3 regions of the Metaplanococcus flavidus genome follow, and region 3 is predicted to be linked to each of the others. Evidence: a T-box and tRNA genes for the amino acid it is inferred to sense, from the RefSeq annotation. Region 3 holds a T-box; the other regions hold tRNA genes.
The links. A T-box is a leader RNA that pairs with one kind of tRNA and senses whether it is charged. The one in region 3 lies ahead of argS (arginine--tRNA ligase), so its partner is inferred to be a tRNA-Arg.

Region 1 (5,960 bases), on a different contig from region 3:
AAAACCTCCACTTTGGTGGGGGTTTTTTATGTCCATTTTAATATTTTGATTTAAATGAACTAGTAGATTATTGCCACTTCGGCGCTTTGGACTAAGCTCCCGCAATAAGCCGAGAAGAACACTCGTCTTATTGCTCCGCCCCGTCCCTTAGCCGCGCCGGCGCTGAGTGATTAAATTTAGTTTAGAGAGTCCCTAAGATATGGAGCAAAACAGCGCAGACGCCCAGGGGATCAAGCGAAGTGCTGAGATCCACTCGGGCGGTGAGCCCGAGTTAGCTCAGCGCGAGCCCCCAGGCAAGCAAAGCTGTTTTGCGGAATATCGGTTATTACAGATATAGCAAAAAATTATCAATACATTCTCTAAAAAATGAAATTATAAGCCTCCCACAACACTTTTTGTTATACTAATAAAATAGTAAGCGATATTTAACTGGAGGCATTCATTATGAAAGCAAATTACATTACAGATTTTGAACAGTGGAAAGAGGAGTTCGAATTTTCGGCAAGCGTGCAGGTTCGTTTTTCTGAAACGGATATGTTCGGGCATGTCAACAATACGGTGCCGATCACGTATTTTGAATTTGCGCGGATTGAATATATGAAAGAATTGGGCTTGATGCAACGCTGGCTGAAAGGGTCAGGAGATTTATTTCCGGTGATCGCTGATATGCAGGTCGATTACACCCAGCAGGTTTATTTTGATGAAATGCTCGATGTTTACGTCAAAATTGCTTCGGTCGGCAGATCATCGATCGATGTCCATTACTGGGTCGTCAACGCAAAAGGCGAAACTTGCTTTACCGGGCGCGGCGCCATGGTACAGATTTCCAAAGTGACCGGCAAAGGCCATCCATGGACAGAAGCAGAAAAAGAGCTTTTCGGCAGCCGCCGATTAATTTCATCTGAAAATTAAGTCAGTTCTTGCTAAATCAGAAAAAAACCTTCAGTATAGTAAGTAATAGTTGTATTCAAGGAGTGGACGTTAATTATGACTGAAAATTTAAATGACCTGACCCATGACAGGGATCGGGTAGCGTTTATGGAAAAGGAATTGCGTTATATTTCCGGTATTATCAAGCAAAAAGGCCGTGAAATTCTCAATTCCTATACAATAACGCCACCGCAATTCATTGCGCTGCAGTGGCTGTTCGAACATGGCGATATGACGATCGGCGATCTGTCGAACAAAATGTATCTTGCCTTCAGCACGACAACGGATCTTGTAGACCGCATGGAAAAGAATGAACTGGTTGTCCGTATACGTGAAGAGCAGGACCGCCGTGTTGTTCGCATCAAGCTTCTGAAGGAAGGCGAACGGATTATTGAAGAAGTAATCCACAAACGGCAGGATTATTTGCAGAATGTACTGAAGGAATTCAACGAAGATGAAGTGGAGCAATTTTCTTTTTTACTGGAGAAGTTGCACACAAACATGAAATAGGGGCGGAACAATGCTAGCAAATGCGCCAATCGGAGTAATCGATTCCGGAGTCGGAGGACTGACGGTAGCGAAAGAGATTATGCGGCTCCTGCCAAATGAAAAAGTACTTTATATCGGAGACAATGCGAGGTGTCCATATGGACCGCGGCCGCAGTCGGAAGTCAGGAAATATACCTGGCAGATGGCGCGGGCGCTGATGAAAAAAAACATCAAAGTATTGGTGATCGCCTGCAATACCGCTACGGCGGCAGCGCTCGATTCCCTCCAGCGAAAATTGCCGATCCCTGTGATCGGTGTCATTTTTCCCGGGGCGCGGGCAGCGATGAAAGTTTCCCTGACAAAGGAAATCGCCGTCCTTGGAACGGATGGGACGGTCAGAAGCGGTGCGTATGAGGATGCGTTAAAGTCATTGATGTCTGCCTGCCATATAGTGCAGCTTGCTTGCCCGAAATTCGTTCCTCTGGTGGAAAGTGATGAGTACGAAGGCGATTTCGCCCGGAAGATGGTGCGGGAAACGTTAGCGGAGTTAAATTATAAATCGTTTGATACCGCGATTCTTGGCTGTACACATTATCCGCTTCTGCAAGGTTTCATTGAAGAAAAATTCGGACCTTCGGTGACCGTCCTTTCGTCCGCTTCGGAAACGGCAAAAGACGTTGAAAATCATTTGCGCTTTCGGAATATGCTGGCTGATGCGAAAAGCAAGCCGGTTCACGAGTTCTATACCTCAGGATCAACCGCGATTTTTCAGACGATAATAAAAAAATGGCTGGAAATCGACAAGCCTGTCATTCATTCCATAAAATTCCCCAAAACCTGATGGCGCTGCTGTCAGGTTTTTTGTCGCCTTCATTAAAATATGGTACGCTAATCGAGTAAATATAAGGAGGATATCCATGACTAGAGCAGACCAAAGAAAAGCGGACGAACTGCGTCCTGTAAAAATGCAAACCGAATTTTTGATTCATCCGGAAGGCTCCGTCCTGATTACGGTCGGCCAAACAAAAGTGATTTGTACCGCAACGATAGAAGAAAAGGTGCCAGGGTTTCTGAGAGGCCAGGGGAAGGGCTGGATTACGGCTGAATATTCCATGCTTCCACGCGCTACAGGAAGCCGCAATCGCCGTGAGGCTTCTGCAGGTAAAATCGGTGGCCGCACGATGGAAATCCAACGCCTCATCGGCCGTGCACTGCGCGCTGTTGTGGACCTTGAAAAGCTGGGTGAACGCACTCTGTGGCTCGATTGTGACGTCATTCAGGCAGACGGCGGTACCCGGACAGCATCAATCACCGGCGCGTTTGTGGCAATGGTGATGGCCGTCAGTGAACTGGAGCTCACAGCTTTCCCGGTAACGGATTATCTGGCTGCTACGAGCGTAGGCATGACGAAAGACAATGGCGCTATCCTTGATTTGGATTATCTCGAAGACTCGACGGCTGAAGTCGATATGAACCTCGTCATGACCGGCAAGGGCAATTTTGTCGAATTGCAGGGCACGGGTGAAGAATCGACATTTACAAGAGTTCAATTGAATGAAATGCTCGATCTTGGAGAAACGGGCATCCGCCGCCTGATCGAAATGCAGAAAGAAATCTTGGGCGAAGCTGCAGCGCGAATCGGAGAAGAGACGAGGTCGGAATTATGAAAGAAATAATCATTGCGACAAAAAATAAAGGCAAGGCAAAGGATTTTGAAGCATTGCTCGAGCCGATGGGCTATAAGGTTTTGACTTTGCATGATGTGGCACCGCATATCGATGTGGAAGAAACAGGGGAGACATTCGAAGCGAATGCGATCCTGAAAGCGGAAGCAATCGCACAGGAGCTGCAGGCGACCGTTATCGCGGATGACAGCGGCCTTGAAATCGAAGCGCTTGACGGAGAGCCGGGTGTCTATTCTGCACGTTATTCGGGAGATGAAAAGAACGACGAGTCGAATATCGACAAAGTGCTGCAGAAAATGGTCCAGGTTCCCGATGATGAAAAAACAGCGCGTTTCCGCTGTGTACTGGCTTTGGCATCTCCTGGCCAGGAGACAATCATCTTCGAAGGTACATGTGAAGGCCTGATCACCGATGAACGGAAAGGTGATAAAGGCTTCGGCTATGATCCGATTTTTTACGTTCCTGAATTCGAAAAAACGATGGCTGAAATGGAACCTGAAGAAAAAGCATCCGTTTCCCATCGGGGTAATGCTATTCGCGAATTAGGGAAAACGATGCCGGGCTTGTCTGGTAATTGAACACTGACCGAGGCATATAAGTTGAACTAATAATTTTTAGTAGCCGATATTCCGCAAAACAGCTTGCTAAGACATTGGCCGAAGCTTGCGAGGTCAAGTCTTTGCGACGAAGCAGCGAAGCGATGCAACGCTCTTTCATGTCTCGAAGCTAGCGCAGCGATGCAGAGACAGGAGCATGCTTATTTAACCCTGTGTTTAAGGCGTCTGCGCTGTTTTGCTCCATATCTCTAGAGAATTCATTAAGCGCAGGCGTGGCAACGCCGGACGAGTGGTCTTTGCGACTAGCTTGCGCAGGAGCATAATCTTTGCCCTTGTCCGAAGCATAATGAAAATATAATCCTTTACTTCAACTTATATAAACCGTTCTTTAATGTTTTTTTAAAATAGCATTGACTTTTTCTTGAAAGATTTCTATAATTAAAATTGTCTTTCGAAATAGAATGCAAAACGAGCTGACAACAGTTCAGTTTGCATTGAGCAGAAAGCCATGTCCCAGTAGCTCAGCTGGATAGAGCAACGCCCTTCTAAGGCGTCGGTCGGGCGTTCGAATCGCTCCTGGGACGTAATTATGCGCTAAAGCAGCCTCTTTTACAGAGGCTGCTTTTTTGCATTCAAATAATGCATCCTTTATAAAGATGGGAATCCTGAAGTGGTATAGTTAACGAAAGATATTAAAAGATTCATCAGTGAAGTACAAATTAAATAAAGTTTTGTTTCATTCACATTGGCGCAACAAAAAAGTGCTGCTATCAGCTTGCCTTAAAAAAACCAGAAAGTAAGGAGAATGACGATGAAACCATTGGAATACACATTGGCGGACGTATTTACTGAAGAGCCTTTTGGCGGCAATCAGCTGGCAGTCGTGGAAGGAAGAGACGATTTAACCGGAGAAATGATGCAAAAGATTGCGAGGGAACTGAATCTTTCTGAAACAGTCTTTGTATTTCCATCGGCTGTAGGCTGGAATGCCAGAAAGCTGCGAATCTTCACTCCGCAAATGGAGCTTCCAATGGCTGGACACCCTACTATTGGAGCAGCTTATGTTTTGGCTGCTTCCGATGCAATGCCAACTGAGGAAGGACAAAACGAGATGGTGTTTGAAGAGGAAATAGGAGAAATTCCTGTAGTTGTCCATAAGGAGGAAGGGCAGATTATTAAAGTTGAAATGGAACAGCCGCTGCCCGTCTTCAGTGAAGTGTTTGAAAATCGCAAGCTTGCTGCGGAACTGCTGTCTTTATCAGAAGATGATCTGTTTTCGGATTATCCGGTACAGACTGTTTCTTCCGGTGTGGCTTTTCTGTTCATCCCGTTGCGTTCACTCCAGGCGATTCAGCGAATTCATTTTCGGCAGGATGTATGGGAGCAGCATTTCAGCGAAAACGCGGGGATTCAGCACATCTTCACATTTACGACAGAAACAGAAGATGCTGACGCTGCGGTACACGCAAGAATGTTCGCACCCGCAATGGGGATTGCGGAAGATCCCGCAACCGGCGCAGCAAGCGGTCCGCTCGGCGCCTATTTGGTCGAACACCAATTGCTGCCGAGGAGTGATAACGAAGTTTATGCCATCCGAAGTGAACAGGGTTATGAAATGGGACGGCCCAGCGAAATCGATATCACTGTAACGGGTCGCAGCGGCGGCATTAGAGAAGTGAAAATCGGCGGCAGTTCTGTCATCATCGGCAAAGGACAGTTGTTTATCTAGAGAAACGCCCTTCCAAGTCGCCGGTCAGGTGTTCCAATTAAATTATAGAAGGAGCCTTCCAGCCGAAGTTTCGGTCGGAAGGCTCATATAATTGTATGGAGACAAAGTGAACAGCCCTCAAAAATCAATAATTTATTTCCTGAAAATCCCTTCCAAAAGTCTATGGGAGTTTGCTAAACTGTTCAAAGGCCTGAAAAAAATTCATAAGATTTTGCCGGGCAACATCACAGAAAGAAGGATGAACGGGTATTGCTGACTAAACTTCCTGTTAAGATTCTATTGGCTGCTTTGATTATGCTTGTTGGATACAGCGGCTCTGCCGCTTACGATATTTGGACTTACGCCAAAACGACTGAATTGGTGAAGGCGGATGCGGCCATTGTGCTTGGCACGGCCGTGTGGGGCGATGAGCCGTCTCCAGTACTCCGCGAAAGAATTAACCACTCGATTTGGCTTTACGAAAACGATTACGTCGAAAAGATCATTTTTACCGGTGGCAAAACAAATGGCTCAGAGCTCGCTGAAGCCGCCGTTTCGAAAGCTTATGCGATATCCCAAGGGATACCGCTT
Region 2 (5,960 bases), on a different contig from region 3:
CCGGAAACAGCTGGCAGATGTTTCGCAATGCCTGCAGTAGAAGCATGTGCGCGGTGCGCCGCTCCAAAAGCGTCATTGACGAAGACGTCTGCAAGTCCAGCGAACGATTTAGCCAGTTCTTCATCATTTTTTTCTTCACCGGCATGGAATCGGACGTTTTCAAGAAGCAAAACGCCACCTTCGTGCAAGCCGGCAATTTCATTTTCCACCGTTTCGCCGACTGATTCCTGGAGGCTTTTCACTTCTTTATGTAGCAATTCGCTTAAACGGGCTCCTGCCGCAGCAAGCCTCATTTCTTCATTGACCTCACCTTTTGGGCGCCCCAAATGGCTCGCCAATATCACTTTTGCCCCATTGTCGATCAAATACTCAATAGTCGGAACAGCTGCACGGATCCGTGTATCATCCGTCACTGCCCCATCCTTCATCGGTACGTTGAAATCGACTCGGCAAAATACGCGCTTTCCTTTCAAATCCAAATCTTTCATGGTCATTTTCTGCAGCATGAAAATACCTCCTATTTGTATTCAAAAAAATAAGGAGTGGGGTAAATTCCCCACCCCTTATACCCTCTTTTATTATAGAGGTTCACCGGTAATTAAGCTATGATTTTGGGATTAAAGCCCTTTGCTGTGCATATGCAAAGCCAAGTCGATGCAACGGCCTGAGTAACCTGATTCGTTATCATACCAAGCGAGTACTTTAACCATGTTTCCTCCAAGTGCCATTGTGGACAATCCATCGACAGTTGAAGATGCTGTGTTGCCGTTATAATCTTTTGAAACTAATGGAAGGTCGCTGTATTCCAGAGAGCCTTTCAATTCGTTTTCAGATGCTGCTTTCAGCGCAGCATTCACTTCTTCAACCGTTGTTTCTGTTTCCAATTCAGCAACTAAGTCAATAAGAGAAACATTCGATGTCGGAACGCGGATTGCCATTCCGTCAAGTCTGCCTTCGAGTTCAGGCAACACTTTTGTTACTGCTTTTGCAGCTCCTGTAGTTGTAGGAATCATTGATTCCGCAGCTGCACGTGCACGGCGGTAATCTTTATGAGGTGAATCCAAAAGAATCTGGTCGTTGGTATAAGAATGGATCGTCGTCATCATTGCATGTTTGATGCCGAATTTGTCATTCAATACTTTCGAAATTCCTGCAAGTCCGTTCGTCGTACAAGATGCGTTGGAAACGACATCATGCTCTTCCGGGTTATACGTATCATGGTTAACACCCATTACAAGTGTTTTCATTCCGTTTTTACCTGGAGCCGATACGATGACTTTTTTCGCGCCTGCTTCGATGTGTTTTGAAGCAGAAGGAGTATCTGTGAATAAACCGGTAGATTCGACTACGATATCAACACCAAGGTCTCCCCAAGGAAGGTTTGAGGGGTCTTTTTCAGAAAATACACGGATTGATTTGCCGTTTACAACAATATTGTCGCCTTCAGATGAAACGTCAGCATCCAAAATTCCATGGATTGAATCATATTTCAATAGATGCGCAAGCATAGCCGCATCCGTCAAATCGTTTACTGCCACTACTTCCACTTCCGGGTTTGTCAATGATTCACGGTACACAATACGTCCAATACGGCCAAAGCCGTTAATCGCTAATTTTAAAGTCATATTAATTTCCTCCTAAGTTTTCTGTAAGTTCCAGTATTTCTCTTGCTGCACCTTCATCAGTGACCAGCACTGTGTGCTTGGGTGCATTTTTGAAATAAGAAAGAATTGCCATCGCCTTCGAACGTCCACCGGCAACTGCTATAATGGCCGGGGCTTTTTGCACTTGCTCCAACTGAATTCCCGCTGAACGGATGCGGTAAACAACATTGCCCTCTGCGTCAAAATAGTATCCGAATGCTTCACTGACAGCGCCGCCTTCAGTGATCTTTTCGACTTCCTCGGCAGTCGATTGGCGCCGTACCGCCATCTCTTGTGCGTTGCCGATGCCATGGACCACCAAATCGGTTTGTTCATATAAATCCATCATTTCCCTGATGAGCGGCTCTTTCATCATCATGGTATAGGCTTCTTCACTTAAATGGTCCGGCAGATAAAGCGTCTTGAATGATCCACCGGTTTTTCCTGCAAAAGCTGAGGCAATGGTATTCGCCTGGTGCAAAACATCTTCTCCAAGACCACCACGCGCTGCAATGAATCTCAATGCCGGGTAGGTTTTTTCACCCTTCAGTTCTTTGGCAATTGCAGCCATTGTACTGCCCCCGGTCACTGCGACATTTGGCTGAGCAGCAAAGTGCTGCTCAAGAAGCCGTGCAGCCTCTTTTCCAATCTGGTTTTTCACGGAGATCGCTTTATCCGAATCGAGAGGAACCAACACCACATCCAAAATTCCCAATTGTTGTTTCAAGCAATCTGCAAGATCGGCAATCCCTGTCAATTTGTGCATGAAGGATTTTAATGAATTGAGTACTTCTTCCCCCTGCTTGGTAATCACCATGCCGGCAGTTTTCATCTCAATCAATTGCTGCTTGCGTAAAAGATCTGTTTCTTTTCGAATATCGCGTTCTGTCATCCCGGAGTGTTCACTTAATGTCCTCCGGCCGACCGGTTGTTCCTGGTTGATTGCCTGCAGGATCTGGTAACGTTTTTTCAGGAGTTCGGACATTTCCGGCAGCAGCTTATTCTGCGCTGAAGATAATGCATCCATAAATTCACTCCGTTTCCAGCTGGGCAAAATTTATCCCACTAGTTATTTTTCTGTCCCACTAAATTCATTCTACCTAATAATTAAGAGTAATGCAATAAAAAAGAAGCGTTAGAATTTCAACGCTTCCAAAAGATCGGCATAACCGATATTGCCATATAACAGGACCCTGCCTTCCTGCTCCAGGACAGGAATCATCAGCATGTATTTCTCATGGATGATATGGTCTTCTTCTATATTAACTTCTGTATACTCCACCGGAAAATCCTCCTGCACAAGATTCAGCATCAATTTTGCTTCTTCGCATAACGGGCAATTCGGTCGTGTGTAAAGTGTCAGCATGGGTAGCCTTCTTTCTTATTGTTTTACATATAGTTTGTAGTATTTGATATTTCGCTTCGGCGCTTTGGACTAAGCTCCCGCAATAAGCCGAGAAGACCACTCGTCTTATTGCTCCGCTCCATCCTGAGGCGCGCCGGCGCTGAGAGAATAACCTAGATATGGAGCAAAACAGCGAAGACGCCCAGGGGAGCAGAAGCGGCGTTGGCTTTCCAACGTCGTTTCGACGAAGTGCGAGATCCACTCGATTGGTACACTAATTTATCAAGCCGTAAAAACCGTGCTCCTGCATCGCTGCGCTGCTTCGTCGCAAAGACTTAGCCTCGCAAGCATCGGCTAATGTCTTCGAAGCTGTTTTGCGGAATATCGATTGTCCTAATCTATAAATCAAATTGTAATAAAAAACCCGCTCCGCCATGAAATGGCAAAGCGGGTTGGTGGCATATGCCCTCGGAGGGGATCGAACCCCCATTACAAGAATCGGAATCTTGGGTGTTATCCATTACACTACGAGGGCGTTTCTATCTTAGCGACTTTACAAGTATACAAAAAATGGCGGCGCATATCAAGTTGATTTTTTTAATTCGTTAGATTTGACCTTCATTGACCATGATGTGTATGATATTATTACAGCTGAAACGTATTTCAGTATGGAATCTTATCACTTACACAAGGAGGATTTTCTATGAATTTAATTCCAACAGTAATTGAACAGACGAGCCGAGGCGAGCGTGCCTATGATATTTACTCGCGTCTTTTGAAAGACCGTGTCATCATGCTTGGAAGCGGTATCGACGATAACGTGGCAAACTCCATCGTTGCACAGCTTCTATTCCTCGAAGCGGAAGATCCTGAAAAAGATATTTCCATCTATATTAACAGCCCAGGCGGCAGCATCACAGCCGGTATGGCAATTTACGATACGATGCAATTCATCCGTCCGGATGTTCAGACAATCTGCATCGGTATGGCCGCTTCAATGGGAGCATTCCTGTTGGCAGCCGGCACAAAAGGCAAACGTTACGCGCTTCCGAACGCTGAAGTCATGATTCACCAGCCACTTGGCGGTGCACAGGGCCAGGCTACTGAAATTGAGATTGCCGCGAAACGGATCTTGTTCTTGCGTGAGAAATTAAACCAGATTTTAGCTGATCGCACAGGACAGACGCTCGAGGTCGTTTCGAAAGATACAGACCGCGACAACTTTATGACAGCGGAACGTGCATTGGAATACGGCTTGATCGACCAGATCATCACGCGCAGCAAATTGCCGCAACATGAGAAGGAAGATATCTAAGAGAAAAGCGAAAGCGCCCGTTCAGCTCTGACGGGCATAAGGCGATCTGGCGAAGCGGCATCTTTCCAGCCGCACAGCCAGAGTGACTTATGACCCGAAGAGCTGGGCCGCTGAAGTCTGGACAGTAGAATCAAAAAATAACCCCGCAGCTCATTTGAGCTGCGGGGTTTTCTTATGCTTCTTTTTCGATCAATGCTGATAAGGCTTCGACAGCGGAGTCCTCGTCGGATCCGTCTGCTGAAATGATAACTGATGTGCCTTTTCCGATGGCCAGGCTCATGATGCCCATAATGCTTTTCGCATTGACTTTCTTTTCCTCTTTTTCGAGGTAGACATCCGAATTATATCTGTTTGCTTCTTGTACGAATAAAGCGGCTTGCCTTGCTTGTAAGCCTGATTTCAATTGAACATTCACTTGTTTTTCAACCATGCATATCCTCCTCAGAAAATTGACTAGACTAATATATATGAAAGAACCGCGGCTTTTAACCGCCGATCGTTTCGCCTTTTCTTAATGATTCAGCGATTTCGTCAATCTTCCGAAGGCGGTGATTGACCCCGGATTTGCTGACTTTTCCAGTTGACACCATTTCACCGAGCTCCTTCAGTGTAACATCCTGAAACTCGACGCGCAGCCTGGCAATTTCACGCAGGCGATCCGGCAGCTGTTCCACTCCTATAACGGAATCGATAAAGCGGATATTTTCCACTTGCCGCAGCGCCGCATCAATCGTTTTATTGAGATTGGCGGTTTCGCAATTGACGAGCCGGTTTACTGAATTCCGCATATCCCGGATGATCCGCACATCTTCGAATTTCAATAATGCAGAATGCGCGCCGGCGATGCTCAGAAAGTCGGAAATTTTTTCCGCCTCTTTCAAATAAGTGACAAAGCCTTTTTTACGCTCGATTGTTTTACTGTTCAGATGAAAATGGTTCATGAGTTCAGTCAGTGAATCCGCGTGATCACGGTCTGAAGAATAAACTTCGAGGTGATACGATGAAGTTTCCGGGTTATTGACGGATCCTCCAGCCAGGAACGCCCCGCGAAGATACGCGCGTTTACAGCACGTTTTTTCAATCAGTGATTTGACGATTTCCTGCTGGAACTGGAAACCTTCCGTGATGATCATCAAATCCTCCAATACATGCTTGGAACCGTCCCTCAATCTGCAAATGTAGATATTATTCTTTTTCAACCGCATCTTTTTTCGAACGAGCAACTCGATCGGATAAGGCGGATAAAAGCGCTTTAAAAGCGTATAGATTCGGCGGGCAATGGCGGCGTTCTCTGTTTGTATATCGACGCTCAATTGCCTGCTTGAAAATGATAAGGTCCCATTCATCCGGATTAAAGCGGACAATTCTGCTTTGCCGCAGCATTCATCCACTTCTACCTGTGTCATTTCCTTTTTTGTTTCCGAAGCGAAAGACAATTTTATTCCCCCTTTCAAGCATTCAGAAATACCGAAGCTTCGTGTCATCTTTCAATTCGCCGCCGGCATATTGAAAGAGCCATTCCGCCACTTTTTTTGGCTCGTGGCGAACAGCATTTTCAAATATACTTGCGATATCTTCGCGGTGGATGTCCAAGCCTAATTCTGCAAGCTTTTCTGCATCATATGCTACCGGCCAAGCCTTCTCCTGCTTGTAAAGT
Region 3 (5,960 bases):
ATGCTCATGCTTGTGTTTGGCCTTCTCAATGATATATCGCTCTTTGGAACCGCAGCTACACCAAATTTCTTATTAACTTTTGCCGGGTTTATGATATTAGTCCATCACATTTACTATTTAGAAAAAACTGTTTAAATTACATACTGAAGAATGAAGAAAGATTGGTGAACCCCATCCTGCGGGAACTTATCAAAGAGGGGAAGGAGGGTTCTGATGAATCGGTTAAAAGGAATTGCAATGATCGTGACCGGTGCGGCCCTCTGGGGGGCATCAGGTCCAATGATGGAATGGGTGCTGGAAGTTTACGGAATTTCGGTTTCATTTCTGCTGACGCTCCGTCTGATTATCGCGGGTGCCCTGCTGCTTGTGTTTTTGAAAATGAAGAAAGTGAAAATCCTTTCCGTTTTCCACGGTGGTATCTGGGTGCGGCAGCTGCTGATCTTTTCTGTACTCGGCATGCTCGGGGTCCAGTTCAGCTTTGTTTCAGCAATTGAAACGAGCAATGCGGTGGTAGCCACTTTGTTTCAGTTTTTGGCTCCGCTTTATATTATTATTTTCATATCAATGAGACATAAAAAACTGCCGCCTGCCTACCAGATAATCGGAATGGCCGGTACTTTGGTGGGGCTTTTCCTGTTATTGACGAATGGGCAGTTTGATGAACTTGCTGTCAGCGGCCCGGCACTTTTCTGGGGGGTAATGGTGGGGCTGTCTTTCGCCTTTTACACTCTTTATCCAGGCCGTCTCATGGGGGAATGGGGCGTGCTTCTCATTGTCGGCTGGTCCATGCTGTTCGGTGGAATTTTTCTGGGGATCGTCAATCCGGTATTTCTGTCGGATGACTGGCCGCTCCTGGCTGAACCCGGGGTATCACTTGGCATTTTAGCAATCATTATTGTCGGAACCCTGGCGTTTATCCTGTTCCTGAGCAGCATGCGTTTCATATCGCCTGTGGAAACAAGTATCCTGTCAGCATTCGAACCTCTGACTGCAATCATCATTACAGCTGTCTGGTTCGGACAATTTTTAGAACCAGTCCAGTTTATCGGCACATTTATCATGTTGGTTTTTGTGACGTGGCTGTCCCTTGTCGGAGCAGAGAAAAAAGATGAAACGGCAGAAGAGGAAATATCCTATGAATAAATGACTGTAAAAGGGTGCATTCATCTGACAAGCTGCGGGAAACTGAAAATAACGACTTTTTCATGTATGATGGAATCAGGAGCAACCATTCAGCAGAAAGGGTGATTTGCGTGTCATTTTCACAACAGCAAATAAAAAATTGGCAACAAAAATATCCGTTATTAACCAAAATCACTGATTTTCAGCCGGTATTCTGGCTTAATCCGAAACTGCAGCCGCTATCAGAAGCCGGCACGCTTCGTGCAAGCTATGAAGAGATGCAGGAAGCTGAAAATTTATGGCACCGATTCGCCCCGTTTCTCGCAGCATCATTCCCGGAAACAGCCGCTGCCGGTGGGATCATCGAGTCGCCTTTAAAAGAAATCGGTAATACTAAAAAATCATTGGAAAATACTTACGGTGTAAAAGTCCCCGGTAAACTGTTTTTGAAATGCGACAACGAACTGGCGGTAGCGGGATCAATCAAAGCACGCGGAGGATTTTACGAAGTGCTCCATTACGCGGAACAATTGGCGATCGATAATGGCATGATCACTAAACAGGATAACTACAGTAAATTTGCAAGCGATGAATTCAGAGATTTTTTCAGCCAGTATTCAATAGGCGTAGGGTCTACCGGCAATCTGGGTCTCAGCATCGGCATTATCAGTGCAAAACTCGGCTTTTCGGTATCGGTTTATATGTCAGCTGATGCAAAGGCATGGAAAAAGGAATTGCTGCGGGCAAAAGGTGCCATCGTCCATGAATTTGAAGGCGATTTTGGAGAAGCCATCCTGGAAGGCCGCCAGCAGACCAAGGAAAATCCGAAAGCCTATTTTGTCGACGATGAGAACTCCAAACACCTTTTCCTTGGCTACAGTACAGCAGCCTTTCGCGTGAAGAAACAATTGGATGAACTGAATATCCAAGTGGATGCGGACAACCCTTTGGTTGTTTATTTGCCATGCGGCGTGGGCGGTTCACCTGGTGGCATAACATTCGGGTTAAAGCAGATTTACGGGGATGCGGTCCATTGCTTTTATGTGGAACCGACCCATTCCCCTTCAGTGCTGGTCGGTTTGATGACCGGCGAGAAAGAGAAAGTTTGCGTCCAGGATTTCGGCATCGACAATCTGACCGAAGGCGACGGGCTCGCAGTTGGCAGGCCCTCAAGTTTCGCCTCATCGATCAGTGAAAAGTTGATCAGCGGAATTTATACATTGGAAGACGAAGACTTGTTCCGTTTATTGGCGATTTTGGCCGATGGCGATGGCATCTTTGTCGAACCATCTGCGGCATCCTCCCTACTGGGTCCGGTCGAGCTCAGCAAAACGCAGTATTTTTCAGAACGCGGACTGGATGCAGAAAAGGCGACGCATATCTCCTGGTCGACAGGGGGCGCTTTGGTGCCAGAGGAACAAATGCAGGAAATGTACCAAAGAGGCAGGAATGCACTCGAATAAAAAACACAGGTTTTCAGTTACGTGAAAGGACAGGATCGATGCAAAAATGTACAGAATGCCAACAACCATTCAAGTGGAGCCAGTTTTTTCTATCGCTATGGCTCGCTTTTCAGCCGGTAAAGTGCCGGAATTGCGGAACCGAGTATAATGTTGCCAACACGTCACGATTGTTGGCGACATTATTGCTGCTGGTGCCGGTTATTTATATTTTTATTTTCATGCAGGAACTGGAGCTGTCAGAAATTTTAATTCCAATTGTTTCGGTGATTGCAGTTATTTCAGTTATTCTTCCTTTTATCATGAAGTATGAGAAAAAGAAAATAGAAGTTGACACAAATAATGGAAATCGCTAAGATAGTAAAAATACATAAAATTCTGGGAAGATAAGAGTAGGAATGCGTATGGTCCAAGCGAACCGGGGAAGGTGTGAGCCCGGCGGCCGGCGTAATCTGAAACGCATATCTGAGAAACTGCCTGAACTTTGAGTAGGGTATGTCGGCTGACGCCGTTATCGTTTATAAGCCGGCCCGGAATTCGGGCAATCAGAGTGGTACCGCGGGAAATCCCGTCTCTAATTAATTTTAGAGACGGGATTTTTTTAGGTTTTCAGGAAAAAGGGGGAGAAAGATTATGGACTATAAAAGAATATTTGCAGAGGAAATTTCAAACATTTTGGAAGACGCCATGACAGTGGAAGCGGTCATGGCGCTTGTGGAAAAACCGAGGTTCGACAACCAGGGAGATTTGGCATTTCCCTGTTTTACACTGGCGAAGATTGAGAAACAAGCCCCGTATAAAATTGCAGAGAGGCTGGCGGAACAACTATCGCATCCTTTTTTTGAAGGAGTGGTTGCGGAAGGGCCATACGTCAACTGCTTCCTGAATAAATCTCATGTCAGCGAACAGGTCCTGAATCAAATTCTGGTTGAAAGAGGGGGATTCGGAAATGGCAATATTGGACAAGGCAAAAATATCACCATCGACTTTTCTTCCCCGAATATTGCGAAACCATTTTCAATGGGCCATCTAAGATCGACAGTCATCGGCAATTCATTGGCTAAAATTGTTGAAAAAGTTGGATACAAGGCAGTGAAAATCAATCACCTGGGCGATTGGGGAACCCAGTTTGGCAAATTGATCGTCGCCTATAAAAAATGGGGACAGGAAGATTTGATGAAACAGGATCCGATTCCCGAATTATTGACTTTATATATTAAATTTCATGAAGAAGCTGAAAAGGATTCCGCTTTGGAAGATGAAGCCAGACTGTGGTTCAAAAAATTGGAGGACGGCGACAGTGAAGCGGAGGCGCTGTGGAGATGGTTCAAGGATGAGTCGCTGAAGGAATTCGGGAAAATTTATGAGTTGTTGGAAGTGGAGTTCGATTCTTTGGCAGGCGAAGCTTTTTACAATGATAAGATGGCTGCTACTATCGAGCTGTTGAAAGACAGAGACTTGCTGGCAGAATCTCAGGGTGCGGAAGTGATCGATTTATCACAAGAAGGGTTGCCGCCATTTCTGATCAGAAAAAGTGACGGAGCGACGCTTTACGGCACGAGAGACCTGACAGCGGCTTTTTACAGAAAAGAGAATTATCAATTTGCCGAATCTCTTTATGTGGTGGGGCAGGAACAGACGCTTCACTTTAAGCAATTGAAGCTGGGGTTGAAAAAGATGGGATTCGGCTGGGCAGATGATATGGCACACATCCCTTTCGGATTTATCCTGAAGGATGGCAAAAAGATGTCGACCCGAAAAGGCAAAGTGGTCCTGTTGGATAAAGTATTAAAAGAGGCGATGGAACTCGCGGAGAAAAATATAGAAGAGCGAAATCCGACATTGGCGAATAAAGCCGAAACCGCGAAAATGGTCGGAGTGGGGGCAGTGATTTTTCATGATCTAAAAAATGAACGCATGAATAATGTGGAGTTCTCGCTGGAGGATATGCTGCGCTTTGAGGGTGCAACGGGACCTTATGTACAATATACGCATGCCAGAGGCTGTTCGATTCTAAGAAAATCCGGCATTGCTGCCGACAAGCTTATGCCAACCGGCTTGAACGACAGCTACAGCTGGGAAATCATCAAACAATTGATGAATTTTCAGGATACGATCAAAAGAAGCTACGAACAAAAAGAGCCATCTGTCATTGCGAAGTATGCTATAAGCCTGGCACAGGATTTTAATAGATATTATAGTCAGGTAAAAGTGTTGGAAGACGACATTCAGAAAGAAGGAAGGCTGGCTTTGGTGTTCTCTGTCACCATAGTGTTGAAAGAAAGCCTTCGCTTGCTCGGGGTAAATACGCCGTCCGAAATGTAAAATTCTCAGCTGCTTGCAGGACTGTTCCAGTTTCCCCCGAATAGTATAGGCAACCGTAAAAAATGAAAGGAGAAACCCATGGCTATCCAATCTAAGCATCTTTTTGTGAATCTCCCGGTAAAAGACCTGGACAAATCAATGACTTTTTTCAGTGACATAGGATTTGAATTTAATGAACAGATGACAGACAAGAATGCCGCCTGCCTGATTGTCGGCCCGAATATGTTTGTGATGCTGCTAGTGGAAGAGTTTTTTAAGACATTTTCCAAAAAGCAATTGGCCGATCCCCGCACCAGCACGGAAGTGATTATTTCAATCAGCACAGACAGCCGAGCTGGAGTAGACGAATTGGTCAATGACGCTTTGTCTGCAGGCGGCACTGTATCAAATGACAAAATGGACAATGAATTCATGTACGGCTGGAGTTTTGAAGATATCGATGGACATTTGTGGGAAGTAATGTATATGCCGGAAGATGATGATGACAGAGACGAGGATTTTTATGCTTGAAAAGGCATTTTGAAAGGACAGGCAAACATGCCTGTCCTTTTTTAGCTTGTTGAGAAAGAAAAAATTGTAATCGATATTCCGCAAAACAGATTCGAAGACATTAGCCGACGTTTGCGTGGCTGAGTCTTTGCGACGAAGCAGCGCAGCGATGCAACGCTCTTCCATGTCCCGAAGCTAGCGCAGCGATGCAGGGACAGAGACAGAGACAGGAGAACGGGTTTATAACTGGCTAAGTTAAGTGTATCAACCGAGTGGATCTTGCACTTCGTCGGCATCCGCCGGCTCCTCTGGGAGTCTTCGCTGTTTTGCTCCATATCTCAGGTTGTTTTCTATAAAAGCCTTAAAATCGCTGATAAACCGAAGAAAATCGCTGATAAACAATAAAAAACCGCTGATAAAGCAGAATGTACCCTTTAGGTTCATCACACGTTAAATATCCTGGATTTATTAAGATGAAACCGAATTTCCTGGCATAATTAATCGTAAAAAAAGGAGGCCACGAGTTTCCATGGCCTCCGATATAACTGCTATTCTATAAATACT

Region 1: it encodes a tRNA-Arg, which carries the amino acid that the T-box ahead of argS (arginine--tRNA ligase) is inferred to sense. The anticodon was not compared.
Region 2: it encodes a tRNA-Arg, which carries the amino acid that the T-box ahead of argS (arginine--tRNA ligase) is inferred to sense. The anticodon was not compared.

Annotation. Positions count from the first base shown of each region.
Region 1 is NZ_JBHTKI010000006.1:157,298-163,257, forward strand. Features, by position in the region: gene ACFQ1X_RS03365 (acyl-CoA thioesterase) at 445-912, shown strand; gene ACFQ1X_RS03370 (MarR family winged helix-turn-helix transcriptional regulator) at 988-1,440, shown strand; gene racE (glutamate racemase) at 1,451-2,260, shown strand; gene rph (ribonuclease PH) at 2,337-3,086, shown strand; gene ACFQ1X_RS03385 (XTP/dITP diphosphatase) at 3,083-3,682, shown strand; tRNA gene ACFQ1X_RS03390 (tRNA-Arg) at 4,172-4,245, shown strand; gene ACFQ1X_RS03395 (PhzF family phenazine biosynthesis protein) at 4,473-5,390, shown strand; gene ACFQ1X_RS03400 (YdcF family protein) at 5,640-5,960, shown strand, end outside.
Region 2 is NZ_JBHTKI010000018.1:29,035-34,994, reverse strand. Features, by position in the region: gene ACFQ1X_RS11835 (phosphoglycerate kinase) at 1-506, opposite strand, end outside; gene gap (type I glyceraldehyde-3-phosphate dehydrogenase) at 618-1,625, opposite strand; gene ACFQ1X_RS11825 (sugar-binding transcriptional regulator) at 1,627-2,670, opposite strand; gene ACFQ1X_RS11820 (glutaredoxin family protein) at 2,779-3,009, opposite strand; tRNA gene ACFQ1X_RS11815 (tRNA-Arg) at 3,452-3,523, opposite strand; gene clpP (ATP-dependent Clp endopeptidase proteolytic subunit ClpP) at 3,692-4,303, shown strand; gene ACFQ1X_RS11805 (HPr family phosphocarrier protein) at 4,476-4,733, opposite strand; gene whiA (DNA-binding protein WhiA) at 4,789-5,739, opposite strand; gene ACFQ1X_RS11795 (gluconeogenesis factor YvcK family protein) at 5,762-5,960, opposite strand, start outside.
Region 3 is NZ_JBHTKI010000008.1:255,569-261,528, reverse strand. Features, by position in the region: gene ACFQ1X_RS06260 (hypothetical protein) at 1-135, shown strand, start outside; gene ACFQ1X_RS06255 (DMT family transporter) at 214-1,143, shown strand; gene ACFQ1X_RS06250 (D-serine ammonia-lyase) at 1,254-2,585, shown strand; gene ACFQ1X_RS06245 (TIGR04104 family putative zinc finger protein) at 2,624-2,938, shown strand; T-box leader at 2,954-3,161, shown strand; gene argS (arginine--tRNA ligase) at 3,216-4,907, shown strand; gene ACFQ1X_RS06235 (VOC family protein) at 4,986-5,417, shown strand; gene ACFQ1X_RS06230 (amino acid ABC transporter permease) at 5,950-5,960, opposite strand, start outside.